2 linked regions of the Variovorax paradoxus B4 genome follow. The protein of the gene in region 1 interacts with the protein of each later gene in a pairwise test. Links are inferred from orthologs where the notes say so. Each region holds a gene or a part of one and is shown on either strand. Other genes may lie near its edges.

Region 1 (7,891 bases):
GAAATACGGGCCGACGATCTGCACGCCGAGCGGCAATCCGTCGGCCGTGAAGCCTGCGGGAGCGACCGTGGCGGGCAGTCCGCCCAGGCTCGCGAGCCCGGCCCAGGCACCCAGCGCGCCATAGGGTGTCGGCCTTTCATCGACAGTGAGCGTGCGCTTCTCGAAATCGGGCTCGGCCACATGCTCGAAGGCCGCGCAGCCCACCGCCGGGCACAGCACCGCTTCGAATTGCGTGAACAGCGTGCGCAGCTGCGCCCGAATACGCGTGCGCGCGGCCAGCAGGTCGAACCAGGTGCGCAGCGGCATCGGCGACCGGCCACCGGGCTCGGCATGCGCGAGCACGGTCTGCACGATCTGGCCGTAGGTGTCGCCGACTTCGGCCAGGTCGGGCAGCAGGTCCGAGGCTCGGGCCACCGAGACGCCCGCCTTCGCCAGCCGCTGCCCGGCGCCCTCGATGGCGGCGCGCACATCGGCCGCCACCACGGCCTGCGGATGCGCGGTGACCACGAGCACGCGCCAGTCCTTCGCAGCCGCATGGCGCGGCGCAGGCAGCACGAAGCGTCCCTCCGCCACATGGGCCGCGTCAGGTCCGGCCAGCACATCGAGCGCCAGCGAGAGGTCGTCCGCACAATGGCCGATCGGTCCGATCACGGAGGGCAGCCCGGCCGGCACCTCCTCGGTGCCCGGAAACGCGAAGCCGCGCGTCGGCAGCAGGCCGTGGCTCGGCTTGTGCGCGTACACGCCGCAAAAGCTCGCGGGAACACGCAGCGAGCCCATCAGGTCGCTGCCGAGCTCCAGCGCCACCATGCCGGTGGCCACCGCCACGGCGGCGCCGCCCGACGAACCGCCCGGCGTGCGCTTCGCATCGAGCGGGTGCACGGTGCGGCCGTACACCGGATTGGCGCATTGCCAGTCGGCCAGCGCGGGCGGCACGTTGGTCTTGCCGAGAATCACCGCGCCCGCCGCCTTGAGGCGCTGCACGGCCACGGCGTCCTGCTGCGGCACGAAATCGCGAAACGGCGGCAGGCCCCAGCAGGTCGGCAGGCCGGCAACGTTGAAAGCCTCCTTCACCGTCATCGGCACGCCCAGCAGCGGCCGGCGCTCGCCGCGCGCGAGCGCCGCGTCGGCTTCGGCGGCCTGGCAGCGCGCGCGGTCGAAGTCGCGCACCACCACCGCGTTGAGCGTGCCATCGAGCGCCTCGATGCGGGCGATGGCGGCTTCGCACAATTCCACCGCGCTCACCTGTTTGGCGGCCAGTGCCTTGGCCGACTGTGCGGCTCCGGCGGCCAGGAGAGCGGTGGGGTCGAGGGTGGTCATGGTGCATGCCTTCCTGCTGCTTATCCATTGCAGCGACAGTGCTCGCATGGCGCGCAATGAGAAAGACAGAGCATCATGGCCGCCATGGAAATCGAGTTCAAGTTTCACATTCCCGCGGGGCGCCTGAAAGCCGTCGAGGCCGCCATGCGGCGCGGCACCGTGGTGCGCACCCGCCTGCAGGCGCGCTACTTCGACACCGCCGACCAGGCGCTGGCCGCCCAGGGCATCGTGCTGCGCCTGCGCAAGGAGGGGCGGCGCTGGGTGCAGACCGCCAAGGCCACCGGCGACAACGCGCTGCACCGGCTCGAACACAACGTCGACCTTGGCGCCGCGGCGGCGGGCGGTGCAGCGCCGGCCGTCGACCCGCAGCGCCACCAGGGCACGCCCGTGGGCGAGCGGCTTGCCAAGGTGCTGGCCGCGAGCGGCGCCCCGCTGGTCGAGCGGCAGTCCACCGACATCGTGCGGCTCACGCGCGACGTGCGCACCACCGGAGCCGGTGCCGCCGTGGTGGAACTGGCGCTCGATGTCGGCAAGGTCGTCGCCCATGCGGGCACGCCCGGGCAGCGCGAATCGCCCGTGTGCGAGCTGGAGCTCGAACTCAAGCGCGGCGACGTGCGGGGCCTGGTCGCGCTCGCGCGCCGCTGGTCGCAGCAGCACGGCCTGTGGTTCAGCACCGTGTCCAAGGCCGAGCGCGGCGCGCGCCTGCTGGCGAAGCTCGATGTGGTTCCGGCCGTGAAGGCCGAGACGCCACGCTTTGCCGAAGAGAAAGAAAAGCTCGACGGCCGCGCCATCCAGCAGGCCGTGGTCGCGTCCTGCCTGGCGCAGATGCTGCCGAACGCGAGCGAGATCGCCGCGGGCAGCACGGATGAAGAACAGATCCACCAGCTGCGCATCGGCATCCGGCGCCTGCGCACCGCGCTGCGCGAACTGGCAGGGCTCGACCAGCGCACGGATCTTTTCAACGGCGCCGAATGGGAGCCGCCGCTGGTCGAGGCCTTCCGCGCGCTCGGCGCCCTGCGCGACCGCGAGCAGGTCGTGAAGCTGGCGCAGCCGCAACTGCGCGATGCGGGTGCGCCGGAGTTCGATCCGCTGGCTGGCGACGATGCGGCGGCCGGGGCGCCGTCGCCCGGCGAGGTCGTGCGCTCGCCGGCGTTCCAGTCGGTGCTGGTTTCGCTGATCGGCTTCACCGCGGCCACCGCTGCGCAAGCGCCGCCACAAGGCGATGCCGGAGGCGCCGGGCAGCCCCCGTCAGCGCCGGCGCCGCTGAATGCCGGCGAGGCGCGCCGCCATCTGCGCAAGCGCCTGCAGCGCCTGCATGAACAGGCAGTGCGCGACGGCCACCGCTTCGAATCGCTGGCCACCGAAGACCAGCACCGCACGCGCAAGCGGCTCAAGCGCCTGCGCTACCTGGCCGAATTCGTGGCGCCGTTGTTCGCCGATGGGAATGACGAAGATGAAAAGTCATCGCCCGCCGGGCGCTACCTGAAGCGGCTGCGCCCCGCGCAGGACGCGCTGGGCGAATTCAACGACGAAGCCGTCGCGCTCGCGCTCTACCGCGAAGCCACCGGGCGCGATGCCCGCGCATGGTTTGCCGTCGGCTGGTTCAGCGGGCGCCATGCGGCGGGCGCGAAGGCGTGCTGCAAGGCGCTGGGCAGGATCGAGAAGGCGCCGCGGTTCTGGAAAAAGAAGAAGTAGAACCAGGCCGCTGAACCCGATTGGTCAGTGATGGTGCCCGTGCGCACCATGCACGTGCCGATGCTCGATTTCCACCGGCAGCGCCGCGCGCACGTCCGTCACCTGGAGGCTGAAGCGCAGCGCCTTGCCCGCCCACGGATGGTTGCCGTCGAGCAGCACGACCGGGCCCTTGATCTTCATCACGGTGAAGAGGTGCTCGCTCCCGTCGTCGAGCCGCCCCTCGAGTTGCCCGCCCACCTTCACGCCCGGCGGAAAGTCGGTCTTGGGGATGCTGCGCACCAGCGACTCGTCGCGCAGGCCGAAGGCGTCTTCGGGCGCCAGGTTCAGCGTGGTCTGGAAGCCCTTTTCCTTGCCATCGAGCGCTTCCTCGATCTTGGGCAGCGTGTTCTCGTAGCCGCCATGTAGGTAGGCCATCGGCTCGGGGCTGGCTTCGATGAGCTTGCCCTGGGCGTCGGCAACCTTGTACTTGAGGGTGACGACCGTGTCTTTTTCGATTTTCATGGGGGGCGATTCTCCCGCAGGGGCGAACCGGCCGTGCCGCGGCTGACGAGCGCCCCCGCGAGACGCGTGGCATGGACCTTGCATGGATAGTAGAACTCCCGATTGTCGATTGTCCGACAATCAATACCATCGCATGCCATGACAGCCGCCACGCCCGTTCTCCGCATCCAGGCCCTGCACAAGCGCTTCGGCAGCCACCACGTGCTGCGCGGCATCGACCTCGACGTGCTGCCCGGCGACCGCATCGCCATCATCGGTTCGAGCGGCTCGGGCAAGAGCACGCTGCTGCGCTGCCTCAACTTCATGGAAATGCCCTCTGCCGGGCAGGTGGTCCTCAAGGGGCGCGCCGTGGGCCGGCCCGTGGCGGGTTCCGACACCCTGCGCTATGGCGAGAGCGAACTCAGCGAGGTGCGCAAGCAGGTCGGCATGGTGTTCCAGCAGTTCAACCTGTTCCCGCACATGACGGTGCTGCAGAACGTCATGGAGGGGCTGGTGACCGTCAAGCGCCTGCCCGCGGCGCAGGCCCGCGAGCGCGCCATGGCCGAAATCGCCAAGGTCGGCCTGGCGGAAAAGACATCCGCCTACCCGGGCCACCTGTCCGGCGGCCAGCAGCAGCGCGTCGCCATCGCCCGTGCGCTGGCCATGGAGCCCGAGGTGCTGCTGTTCGACGAGCCGACCTCCTCGCTCGACCCCGAGCTGGTCGGCGAGGTGCTCGGCACCATCCGCGCGCTGGCCGACGAGGGCCGGACCATGCTGCTCGTGACGCACGAGCTCGGCTTTGCCTACCACTTCGCCAACAAGGTGGTGTTCCTCGCCGACGGGCTGCTGCACGAGAGCGGCACGCCCGACGAGGTGCTCAAGCACCCGAAGCAGGAGCGCACGCAGCGCTTCATCGAGCGCTTCACCGCCTTCCACTTCTGACCCCCACGCGAACCACCGCAGGACCCTCATTCATGCACGCCGACAGCGCCCCCTCGACGACCAGTTCCCAGGCCTACGCCCCCGATGCACGCAACGACGCGGTGCTCGTCTACGTGAACGGGCAGTTCGTGCCGCGCCACCAGGCGGTGGTGTCGGTGTTCGACGCCGGCTACGTGTGCGGCGACGGCGTGTGGGAAGGCGTGCGCCTGGTCGACGGCCGCATCGTGTCCTTCGACGCCCACATCGACCGCATGTACGAGGGCGCGAAGTCGATCGCGCTGGACATCGGCATGACCCGGGCGCAGACGAAGCAGGTGGTCGTCGACACCTTCCTGCGCAACGGCATGCGCGACGGCGCGCACGCACGGCTCATGGTCACGCGCGGCGTCAAGAAGACGCCCAACCAGGACCCGCGCTTCATCATCGGCGGCGCCACCGTGGTGTGCGTGGCCGAGCACAAGGTGGTCACGCCGGAGGCCAAGCGCAACGGCCTGAAGCTCTTCACCTCGACCTTGCGCTGCAGCGGGCCGGACGTGTTCGATCTGCGGCTCAACTCGCACAGCCGCCTCAACCTGATCCAGGCCCTGATCCAGGCCATCCAGGCCGGCGCGGACGAGGCGCTGATGCTCGATCCGAACGGCTTCGTCTCGAGCTGCAACTCCACCAACTTCTTCGCGGTGCGCAACGGCGCGCTGTGGACCTCGTCGGGGCGCTACTGCTTCAACGGCATCACGCGCGCCACCGTGGTGCGGCTCGCACGCGAGGCGGGCATCCCGGTGCACGAAGGCGACTTCACGCTGGCCGAGGTCTACGCGGCCGACGAGGCCTTCGTCACCGGCACGCTGGCCGGCCTCACGCCGGTGTCGTCGGTCGACGGCCGCGCGCTGGTGCCGCTCGGCCCGCTCACGCAGCGGCTCGACGCGCTCTACCGCGCCTACATCGCCAGCGCGAACGAGGCCCACGGCGCGCTGCCCGCGGCCGCCTGAACACCGCATCGCCTGCCCCCTTCAACCTCAGTCCACGGAAAGCCCATCCCATGAACGCCACCACTCCCTTGCGGCGCCTGCGCCGTGCCGTCGCCCTTGCGCTCGCCGCCTCCCTCTCGCTCGGCAGCCTCGCCGCCGGCGCGCAGACCGCCACGCTGCAGAAGATCAAGCAGAGCGGCGAGCTGCGCATCGGCGTCGCGCCCGGCGACCCGTGGTACTTCCGCGATCCGGCCTCCGGCACCTGGACCGGGCTCGGCGTGATGCTCGGCGAACAGGTCGCCAAGGAGATGGGCGTGAAGATGACGCCGGTCGAGACCACCTGGGGCAACAGCGTGGCGGCGCTGCAGGCCGGACAGATCGATGCCATGTTCGTGCTCGACGCCACCGAAGAGCGCAAGAAGGCGATCGACTTCCCGGCCAGCCCGCTGCTCTGGTACGCGCAGGGCGTGCTCGCGAAGGAAGGCCTCGTCGCCAAGAACTGGGCCGACCTCGACAAGCCCGAAGTGCGCATCGGCGTGGCGCTCGGCACGGCCACCGACCGCGACCTGACCACGCGGCTGCCGAAAGCGAAGATCGAGCGCTTCACCAACACCGACGAGACCGTGGCCGCCTTCATGTCGGGCCGCGTCGACGCGATCGGCTTCTACCACCCGGCGCTGGTCATCGCGTATTCGAAGATCCGCAAGGGCAAGGTGCAGGTGCCGCAGCCGGTCGTCGCGCTGCCGACCAGCGTGGGCATCCGCCGCGAGGCCGACGCGGGCTTTCGCAACCAGCTCGACGGAATCATCGCCAAGCTCTATGCATCGGGCCAGACGCAGGTACTGTACGGCCAGTACCTCAAGACCAAGGGCATCGACCCGGCCACCGTGCCCGGCGTGATGAAGGAAACACTCGGCCAATAGGCCGAGCGGATCGAACTGGCCGGGCGAGCGCCAAATGAACTACGACTGGGACTTCAGCGGCGTCTGGTCGCACCGCGACATGCTGCTCGCGGGCTTTGTCGGCACGATGAAGATCGCCGCCGTCGCCATCGCGCTGGGCGTGGTGTTCGGCGTCGTGCTCGCGGCCCTTCGGCTGTCGGGCAGGGCGTGGCTCGCCAGGCCCGCGCTGTGGATCATCGAGTTCTATCGCAACACGCCGCCGCTGGTGCACTTCTTCTGGGCCTTCTACGCATTGCCGGTGCTCATCGGCGTGAGCCTGGACCCGTACGCGGCGGCGGTCATCGCGCTGTCGACGCAGTCCGGCGCGTTCTTCGCCGAGGTGTTCCGCGGCGGCCTGGTGTCGATCGAACGCGGGCAGTGGGAAGCGGCGCGCGCCATCGGCATGCGCTCGCACCAGGCCTTGCGCCGGGTGGTGCTGCCGCAGGCGCTCGCGCGCATGCTGCCGCCGTTCATCGAGCGTTCGTTCGAACTCATCAAGACCACCGCGCTGGCCTCCACGCTGGCCTACTCCGACCTGCTCTACCAGGCCATGCAGCTCAACTCGATCACCTTCCGGCCGCTGGAGGTGTACACGGTGGTCGCGGCCATCTTCTTCCTGGCGCTGTTCTCGCTGAGCCTGCTCGCGCGCATGGCCGAGCATCGCCTGGCCGTTTCCACCCGCGCTGCAGGACACTGACGATGGACTTCACCTGGGACTTCTCGGCCGTGCTGCAGCACTGGCCCGTGCTGCTCAAGGGCGTGGGCGTCACGGCCGGCCTGTGGGCCGTCGCCTTTCCTTCGGCCATGGCGATCGGCCTCCTGGTCGCGCTCGGCGCGCGGTCGAAAAGCCGCCTCGTGGGCACCGCGACGCGCGGCTACATGGAGCTGTTCCGCAACATCCCGATCCTGATCCAGCTGGTGTGGTTCTTCTACGCGTTTCCGATCCTCACGGGCTGGCAGCTCACGCCCTACGTGGCGGCGCTGCTGGCGCTCTCGCTCAACGCATCGGCCTACTGCTCGGAGATCTTCCGCGGCGGCATCGCCTCGCTGCCGGCGGGCCAGTGGGAGGGTGCGCGCGCCCTGGGCATGCGGCGCGTGCAGGTGCTGCGCCGCGTGGTGCTGCCGCAGGTGCTCAAGCGCATGCTGCCGGCTTTCACCAACCGCGGCATCGAGCTGGCGAAGAACACATCCATCGCTTCCGTCATCGCGGTGCACGAACTCATGTACCAGGGGCGCGCGCTGAGCGCCGCCTACTATCGGCCGCTGGAAATCCTGACGGCCGTGGCCGTGGTGTACTTCGTGCTCATCTACCCTGGCGCCTACGCGGCAAGCCGCCTCGAAAAACGCCTCGCCTTGCGCAGCCACTGACGTCCACCGCCCACGCCCCCGACATCCGACCCGCCGCGATGAAGACCCTCCCCGATTTCGCCCCCGCTCCCTCGGCCACGCGGCGCGACTACGTGGCGCAGACCCTGCGCGACGCCATCCTCACCGGGAAGATCGCGCCCGGCACGCAGCTGGTCGAGAGCCACTTCGCGATGCAGTTCGGCG
Region 2 (8,182 bases), on another replicon or contig:
TGGGCCGCCGTGGCCGGCGCCGGGGGCTGGAGCTTTCGCGAGGTGCTGCCGTACTTCAAGAAGTCCGAGCGCTACCGGGGCGGCGAGAGCGAGTACCACGGCGCCTCGGGCGAGCTGTGCGTGTCCGACCTGCGCAACGAGCACCCCTATTGCAACGCGTGGATCGAGGCGGGCGTGCAGGCCGGCCATGGCCGCAACCCGGACTTCAACGGCGCGCGCACCGAAGGACTGGGCGCCTATCAGCTGACGCTGCGCGGCCACTGGCGCTGCGATGCGGCCACGGCCTTCCTGGCGCCGGTGCGCGTCCGGCCAAACCTCACGGTACTGACCGGCGTGCACGTGACGCGCGTGCTGATCGAGCAGGGCCGCGCGGTCGGCGTGGAATGGCTGCAGGATGGCGAGCCGCGCAGCGCCCGCGCGGACGCCGAGGTGCTGCTGGCCGCGGGCGCGCTGCAGTCGCCGCAGCTGCTGCAGCTGTCGGGCGTGGGCCCGGCCGGCCTGCTGCGCGGCCACGGCATCGCCGTGCATGCCGATGCGCCGCAGGTCGGCGAGAACCTGCAGGACCACTACCAGGCGCGGGTGATCGTCAAGCTGAAGAAGCGCATGTCGCTGAACGACCAGGTGCGCAACCCGCTCGCCCTGGCCGCCATGGGTGCGCAGTGGCTGTTCCGCCAGCGGGGCCCGCTCACGGTGGGCGCGGGGCAGGTCGGCGGCATGGTCTGCAGCCCGCTCGCGCAGGGTGGCCGGCCCGACGTGCTGTTCAACGTGATGCCGCTGTCGGTGGACAAGCCGGGCGATCCGCTGCACCGCTTCTCGGGCTTCTCGGCCTCGGCCACCCAGTGCCGGCCGCTGTCGCGCGGCACGGTGCAGATCCGCTCGGCCGATCCGCTGACCCCGCCGCGCATCGTCTCCAATTACCTGAGCGATCCGCACGACGCCAAGGTGCTGGTGGCGGGCCTCAGGATGCTGCGCGAGATCTACCGCCAGCCGGCCTTCTGCGACCTGGTCACGGACGAGGAATACCTGCCCGGGCGCGATGCGGCCGACGATGCCGCGCTCGAGGCCTTCGCGCGCCACAAGGGCGGCACCGTGTTCCATCCTGCGGGCACCTGCCGCATGGGCGGCGACGCGCGGTCGGTGGTGGACCCGCAGCTGCGCGTGCGCGGCATCGAGCGGCTGCGCGTGATCGACGCCGCCGTGATGCCGGCCATGGTGTCGACCAACACCAATGCCGCCTCGATCATGATTGCGGAGAAGGGGGCGGCGATGGTGCTGGAAGCGCGGTAGGAATCGCTACCGTATGGAGACGCGTTTTGGGATCAGATCGATGTTCTTCATCCACGGCCCTCGCGGCACGCGACTAGTTGCTGCCAAACCGCTTCAGGATGTCATCGGCGTCCGGCCCCACTTTCTCTTTCCATTGCCTGACCGCACCGACCGACGCCGCCTTCAGTGCACCGGTGACGCTCGGCGGTACATTCATTTCGATCACGACGCCATTGCTGTGCATGACCCTGTAGTTGTCTTCCAGGCGGCTGCGAATGCGCTGCCACTGTGCCGTCTCGGTTTCGGCAGCCGCCTGGTCAACGGCCGTCCTGCCGGCTGCGTCGAGGCTTTCGTAGGCCGCCAGGTTGATCGTTGCGATCGAGATCGGCATGGCGTAGTTGATCTCCGTGAACGCCGGCAGGTATTGCCAGAGCTTGCGGCCGGCGCCGCCGTCGCCGGAGGAGAGTACCGCGTCGACATCGCCGGCGGCGATGCGCGCCATCGCGTCGGCGAACGAGATGTTGGATGCCCAGGCGCCCGCCGCTGTCAGCGTCGCTTGCGACATGTCGTCGTAAGTGCGGATGCGAAGCGCCCGCAGTCCATCGAGGGACGTCACCGGCTTCCTGGACCAGATTCCGGACGCGGGCCACGGCGTCGTGTACAGCAGCTTTTGCCCGTGCGCCTGAAGGAACCGCTCGTAAGCCGGGCGTGCAGCCTTGAGAAGCGCTTCTGCACGTGGCAGCGAATCCGCCAGGAAGGGCAGTGACGACACGGCAAACAATGGGTACTTGTTCGCCACGCCGCCGGCAAAGGCATCGGCCGCATCGATCTTGCGCGCCTGGACCGCATCCACCATGTCGGCGGACTTGAATCCGGCGGTGGCGTCGAAGCTGGTCTCGAACATCAGTCTGCCGCCCGTCTTCTGCGCCACCCGCTCCGCGAAAGATGAAACGCCGAGGCCGGGCATCGAAGTGGCCGGATATTCTGTGGTGATGCGCAGTGTTGTCGTTGGCTGGGCGACGACGGTGAGGGCAAACAGTGCGGCAACGAGACCCAGAAGGGAGGATTTCGTCGTCAAGGGATTTCGGAGCGCGAATCCAGACATGTTTGTTTTCAACCTCAGGTGAAGATGGCCGCTATGGCCGACATGAATGATGCCAGCGATATCGATCAAGGCGGTCGTCAAAGGGTGTGGCTGTTGCGGCGTCGGCATCGAGGAAGCCCTCGGGCAAAGTGATCCGGCACCTGAAGGCGTCCGCCAGGAAAATTTCAACGCGTCCAGCGAAACGTTCCAAGTCATCCGGATCAACGAGTCAACTCTCATCTGGTCGACCTGGATCCTGACTCGCCATGTTGCCGTCCGAACTTCTTGATTCTGAAGAAACTGGGTTCCAGCTGGCGCCATGCTTCGGGCGCCAACGTCGATGCGCAGTGGTTCAGATTGTTTGGAAGGAGCGCCAATGGCGCAATTTCCTTAAAGGCAAATGCAATGACGTTGTTGTCCTCGAGGTCGCTCACGGCAATGACCTGGCCGGCAAAGCTCTTCCTTATTCGTTCCAGGTGCGTCGGAAAGTGCTCATGGCCGGCGTGGAGGTTGGCCACCAGAACCCCGTTGGGCTCCAGCTTTTCGCGGCAGTTGTCATAGAAGGATTGCGAGCAAAGATTCAGTGGTATTTGATTGGCATCGAATCCATCGGCCATGATCACGTCAAAGCGGTACGGGGCTGTACGAATGTAGTCGGCGGCATCTTCCTTCCTGATACTGAACCGATGATCATCGGCGGGAACTTCGAACTCATTGCGCAGTGCGATCACATAGGGGTTGATTTCAAGCACCTGGATGCGCGTATCGGGCAAATGCCGATAGCAGAATTTCGCCAGTGATCCACCGCCCAAGCCGATCATCGCGAGATGCCGAGGATCGGGCGAGAACAGCAAGAACCCCATCATGAGCCGTGTGTATGCCAGCACGAGGTCGTTCGGCCGGTCGATGAGCATTCGACTCTGAACATCCCAGACCGAGAAGCGCAAGGTCTTCGAATTCAGTGATTTGTCAACAAGGGCACGCGGATGCTTGTGGCACTCGAGGAGATCTGACATTGATGATTCTGTGAGTTGGCAGAGGCCGCAGATACGCCGCAGCCGGATGGAGGCGCAGAAGATGTCCCTGTTCTAGGCGAGCGGCGTGGACCAGACGAGGCGAACCAATCCATTGGCAATGTGCGGTTGCCGCATGCCGGTTGCGAGCACGCTGGCGTTGAGCCTGAGAGGCAAGGCACTTCTCAATTGGGCGAACACAAAAAAAGAAATCTCTGAATCCAGGCGCCGGTGAAATCGCCGGCCGCTCTCCGCGAGCAGTTGCGGAACCACCTCGCTTGCATGCGTATCGCGATCAAGGTAGATGCGTACAAGCCTGCCGTCAGAAAGAGTCAAGCGCGCACATTCGGCAGAGTCTGCCGCCGCGATTTCCAGTGCCAGGCCTCTCAGAACGGGGTGCACCTGGAGCAGATGCTTCAGGGTCAGGTTGACAATGGTCCGAAGCATTCCGATATCCGGCAACCGGGCCTGACTGCCTCCGTCCAGCAGGGCGGCGAGGTCCGCCCCGTCTTCCGGGCCCGCGTATTGAATGCAGTTCAAGCCCAGGGATTCTTCGGCTCTGCAAGCTTGTGCGACGTCCGGCAACTCTTGCACACGACTGCAAACCCACTGCAGCCAGGCAACGGCGGCCGCAAACTGGTCAAAATCGTAGATTGCCTCCGGAAACCAGTCGACAAAGAGCTTGGCATCCACTGCGTCGTCGTGCTCCCGGATGATCGGCGATATCCATCGGATACGGCCTTCCTGTTTCCAGATGGCCCCGAAGGGACGGCTTCGCCCTCCGGACCGAGGTTGGTAGCGCAAGAGCTTGATGTGTCGATTGGATGCGAGGCCCGGCCTCTCCGCAGCTGCTGTCATGGCACATCGGCCCGCGAATCGTTCTCCATGGCCCAGAGGTCTTGCAGCGTTGAAGGCACAGCCAATGCGAGACGCCCTGCGGCCAAGGGAAGCGTCGTCGCAAAGCCGATGGCCAAGTCGTTAGAAATGGCAGACACAGTCTCGGCCATGTTGGATGCGCGCCGCCGCACTGCGCCCACGTTGATTGCCCCGCTCAAGAACGCGAGCATGCCTGCCAACTGGCGATCCGTCTTTCGGAAAAAGAGCCGGTGAACGAGTTCTCGAGGGAAATGCACGCGCATGAACAGTGGGCCGAGGTGAAGAACACTTGGTTCGATGGAGCTGACACAAATATAGTTTTCATTATATATATTTGCAATTATCATTTCATTATCATAAAAAGCAAATGCAAGCGGCGCTTCCTGGCGGGCGGGTTGGGCGTGTCGCAGTCTGCGATCGAGGTCGTTTTCGGGCGCAAGAATGCCAACAGGCAACTGCGAATCAAGGCGCCGGCCAGGCTGCCGGCGTGCATCGCGCTGCCCTTGGCGAGCGACGTCACATCCAGCGCCGCGCCATCACGCCGGTCTCGCTGACGGGTGTCAGGGAGCTTTGGTCGTCAGGCGACGTGCAGGCACAAAAGGGTCCGGGCCTTGGTTACGTGGCGGCCGCTGGCCTTGTTGATCCAAATCAAGCGAAGGTCGCACGCAGCGCAGTACATGTTGTGCCGTCAATGCCTATTCTGAACGGATACCCCGGAAGACATGAAACCGCTGCAGCGCATCGAAGAACCCAGCACCAATCCTTCACGCCTCGAGCTACTGATCGTCCATCGCCCCGAGGGAGCGGCATTTGTCCCGCCGCACATCGTGCATCTCTTTGCCGCTCTCGACTGCGTGCAGTTGGACAGATCCATCTATACCCTGCCTGCAGGCCCAGGGCGAGACGATGGGCTTCGCTGCCTCGCCAAGGATTTCGCTACGGTTGGCGGCTCCATCTGGTTGTTCGCGGAATTGGGTGACGCGGCCCAGGATGATCAAACATATCGTCCCTTGCGGGATTGCAGCGAGCGATATGCCGAGGCAGTTGCGGCGTGGCGAGAAGGCCGTGGAGCCTTGCCCGGCCTGAAGCCCGGCGAACTTCTTCGGCTGTAGACGCTTCGTCGGCATGGGAGCGACGAAGCGTCATGGCGGTCTCAGACGTCTGGCTGGCACCGTCTCACTGCACCGAGGATCCCGCGCAGGATGTCGATCGGAGGCGGGGGGCAGCCGGGCACCACCGCGTCGACAGGAATCACATTCGCCACCCTGCCGCAGCTGGCATAGCTCTCGCCGAAGATGCCGCCGGTGCAGCCGCAATCGCCGACGGCAACCACCAGCCTGGGTTGCGGCGTGGCATCGTAAGTGCGCTTCAACGCCTCCTCCATATGGCGCGAGACCGGTCCGGTCACCAGCAGCATGTCGGCATGGCGCGGGCTGGCAACGAACTTGATGCCGAGCCCTTCGATGTTGTAGTAGGGGTTGTTGAGCGCATGGATCTCGAGCTCGCAGCCATTGCACGAGCCGGCATCGACGGCACGGATCGTCAGTGCCTGGCCAAGGATGGCGAGGATGTCGCGGTGGATGCGATCGACGGCGGCGTGTTCGGCATCGTCGGCCTGCGGCGCCGGCTCGGTGACGATGCCGGTGCGCACGATCTGCTTGAGGATGTGCCACATCAGAGGTCGTGTCCCGAATAGCTCAGGTTGAAGGACTTGTTGATCAGCGGAAAGTCCGGAACGATGTTGCCGATGATGGCGTGCTCCAGCACCGGCCAGTTCTGCCAGGATGGATCGTGGCAGTGGCATCGCACGATGCGGCCGTCGTCCGAGATTTCCAACGCAACGAACACCTCGCCGCGCCATCCTTCGACCCGGCCCGCACCCAGCGATGCCGAAGTCCGGTGCGCCACCTCGGCCCGGGCCGCGCCGCCCGGCAAGCCGGCGCAGATGGCACGGATGAGCCGCAACGACTCGAACGCCTCGTCGAACCGTACCGCCACGCGCGCCGCGACGTCGCCGTCGTGCTGCGTCGCGATCTCGACCTTCAGCCCATCGTAGGGCGGCCGCGGGAAGTCGCAGCGCAGATCGGCCGCCTGCCCGCTCGCGCGTCCCGCCAGGCCCGTAAGGCCGAGTCGCGCGGCCAGCTCGGGCGTGACCTGTCCGGCCCCGGCAAATCGGTCCTGCAGACCCGCATGCTCGTCGTATATGCGCCTCAACACGCGCACCTCCTGCTCGACCGCATCGCATTGCGCGCGCAGGCGATCCCGCATGGACGGCGTCGGATCGACCGCCACGCCGCCAGGGATGACGGCGTCCATCATCAGGCGGTGGCCGAAGATCTGCCCGGACAGGCGCAACCAGTCTTCGCGCAGCCGGGAGAACTGCGCCAGGCCGAAGGCGAGCGCCGCGTCGTTGGCCAGCGCGCCAAGGTCGCCCAGGTGGTTGGCCACGCGTTCGCGCTCGAGCATCAGCGCACGCAGCCAGCTGGCGCGTTCCGGAATGTCGCAGCCCCAGGCCGACTCGAGCGCCATGCTGTAGGCCCAGGCGTAGGCCACCGTCGTGTCGCCGGAGATGCGGCCTGCAAGTCGGTGGCCCTCGAGCGGCGCCAGTTCCGTGAACCGGCGCTCCACGCCCTTGTGCGTGTACCCCAGGTGCTCCTCGAGCCTGAGCACTTTTTCGCCCACGACGGAAAAACGAAAGTGGCCGGGCTCGATGATGCCGGCATGCACGGGTCCGACGGCGATCTCGTGCACCCCGTCGCCGTCGACGCGCACGAAAGGGTAGTCGGCGGGAAGCGCGCCCCGCGCGGCTCGCTCGAACCGGGCGGTTGATTGAAGGGGCGGCGGTCCGGGCGGCCATGCCCCGTGGTCGAGCCAGGGGCGATCGTCCTCCTGGCCTTCCGCGCGAATGCCCGACAGATCCGCGACGGCGCGTTGCATGCGTTGCGCACAGGGGAACAGGCCGGCCAGGTCGGGAAACCCCTGCGCAGCGTCTTCCAGGCGAAGTTCGAGCCAGACCAGCCCTTCGCGCACGGCATACGCGGCACACACCGCCGTCACGTCGCCGTGCGCGCGGCGATCGACGCCCCAGACCGAGACCAGGCGCCCGCCGGTGTCCGCGACGCGGCGCGCGGCGGTGCTCCAGGCGCTGCGCTGCACCCGTCCATGCCAGATGGGCATCGGCGAGGGCAGTCGCCGCAGATCGAGTCCGAGTTCCGGCGGCGCCATCGGTCAGTTCCCCAGCATGGCCGCCGCCTGGACGTACCAGGCGTTCAGATAGGGCGGGATGTAGAGGCCGAGCATCAGGCCCAGCGCCAGATGCACGAACACCGGAACCAGGGCCGGAGGATGCGCCAGGGGCTTGACGTTGGTCTCCCCGAAGACCATGGGCTGGATCCGGCTGAAGACGGACGCGAACGCCAATCCCAGGGCGACCAGCAGAAACGGGGTTGCCCAGGGCTGCTCGCGCATTGCGGTCGTGACGATCAGGAACTCGCTGGCGAAGACGCCGAACGGTGGCATGCCGAGGATGGCGAGCGATCCGAGCATCAGCCCCCAGGCAACCGTCGGGCTGACCTTGATGAGTCCGCGGATGTTTTCCATGACCTGGGTGCCGGCCTTCTGCGCCGCATGGCCGACGGCAAAGAAGATCGCCGACTTGATCAGCGAGTGCACCGTCATGTGCAGCAGCCCGGCGTAGTTGGCGATGGGGCCGCCCATGCCGAAGGCGAAGGTCATCATGCCCATGTGCTCGATCGACGAGTAGGCGAACATGCGCTTGACGTCCTTCTGCCGGATCAGGAAGAACACCGCCGCCACCACCGACAGCAGGCCGAACCCCATCATCAGCCGGCCGGCCAGGGGACTGCCCAGTGCGCCGTCGGTCAACACCTTGCAGCGCAGGATCGCATAGAGCGCGACGTTCAGCAGCAGGCCCGACAGCACC

The links.
Region 2: the proteins of VAPA_RS26795 (region 1) and VAPA_RS29705 interact in binary tests that used the Escherichia coli proteins (3 or more experiments, as listed by UniProt). The link is inferred for Variovorax paradoxus B4 from one-to-one orthologs.

The regions. Positions count from the first base shown.
Region 1 is NC_022247.1:5,732,129-5,740,019, reverse strand. Bases 1,776-4,477 are described here. They hold VAPA_RS26795 (FKBP-type peptidyl-prolyl cis-trans isomerase), read right to left. Parts: upstream 3,514-4,477; coding sequence 3,037-3,513; downstream 1,776-3,036. Other genes in these bases: VAPA_RS26785 (aminotransferase class IV), read left to right, coding at 4,467-4,477; VAPA_RS26790 (amino acid ABC transporter ATP-binding protein), read left to right, coding at 3,652-4,434; VAPA_RS26800 (CYTH and CHAD domain-containing protein), read left to right, coding at 1,776-3,012. In the rest of the region: VAPA_RS26805 (amidase family protein), read right to left, coding at 1-1,317; more of VAPA_RS26800, read left to right, coding at 1,393-1,775; more of VAPA_RS26785, read left to right, coding at 4,478-5,420; VAPA_RS26780 (transporter substrate-binding domain-containing protein), read left to right, coding at 5,471-6,322; VAPA_RS26775 (amino acid ABC transporter permease), read left to right, coding at 6,357-7,037; VAPA_RS26770 (amino acid ABC transporter permease), read left to right, coding at 7,040-7,708; VAPA_RS26765 (GntR family transcriptional regulator), read left to right, coding at 7,747-7,891. UniProt on the Escherichia coli protein: Folding helper with both chaperone and peptidyl-prolyl cis-trans isomerase (PPIase) activities. Chaperone activity prevents aggregation of unfolded or partially folded proteins and promotes their correct folding.
Region 2 is NC_022234.1:534,570-542,751, forward strand. Bases 5,190-8,182 are described here. They hold VAPA_RS29705 (hydrogenase large subunit), read right to left. Parts: upstream 7,465-8,182; coding sequence 5,914-7,464; downstream 5,190-5,913. Other genes in these bases: VAPA_RS34650 (hypothetical protein), read left to right, coding at 5,190-5,351; VAPA_RS29700 (NADH-quinone oxidoreductase subunit B family protein), read right to left, coding at 5,393-5,914; VAPA_RS29710 (hydrogenase 4 subunit F), read right to left, coding at 7,468-8,182. Outside these bases: VAPA_RS29670 (GMC family oxidoreductase), read left to right, coding at 1-1,287; VAPA_RS29675 (TRAP transporter substrate-binding protein), read right to left, coding at 1,361-2,440; VAPA_RS29680 (fused MFS/spermidine synthase), read right to left, coding at 2,587-3,366; VAPA_RS29685 (hypothetical protein), read right to left, coding at 3,439-4,056; VAPA_RS34645 (hypothetical protein), read right to left, coding at 4,218-4,694; more of VAPA_RS34650, read left to right, coding at 4,962-5,189.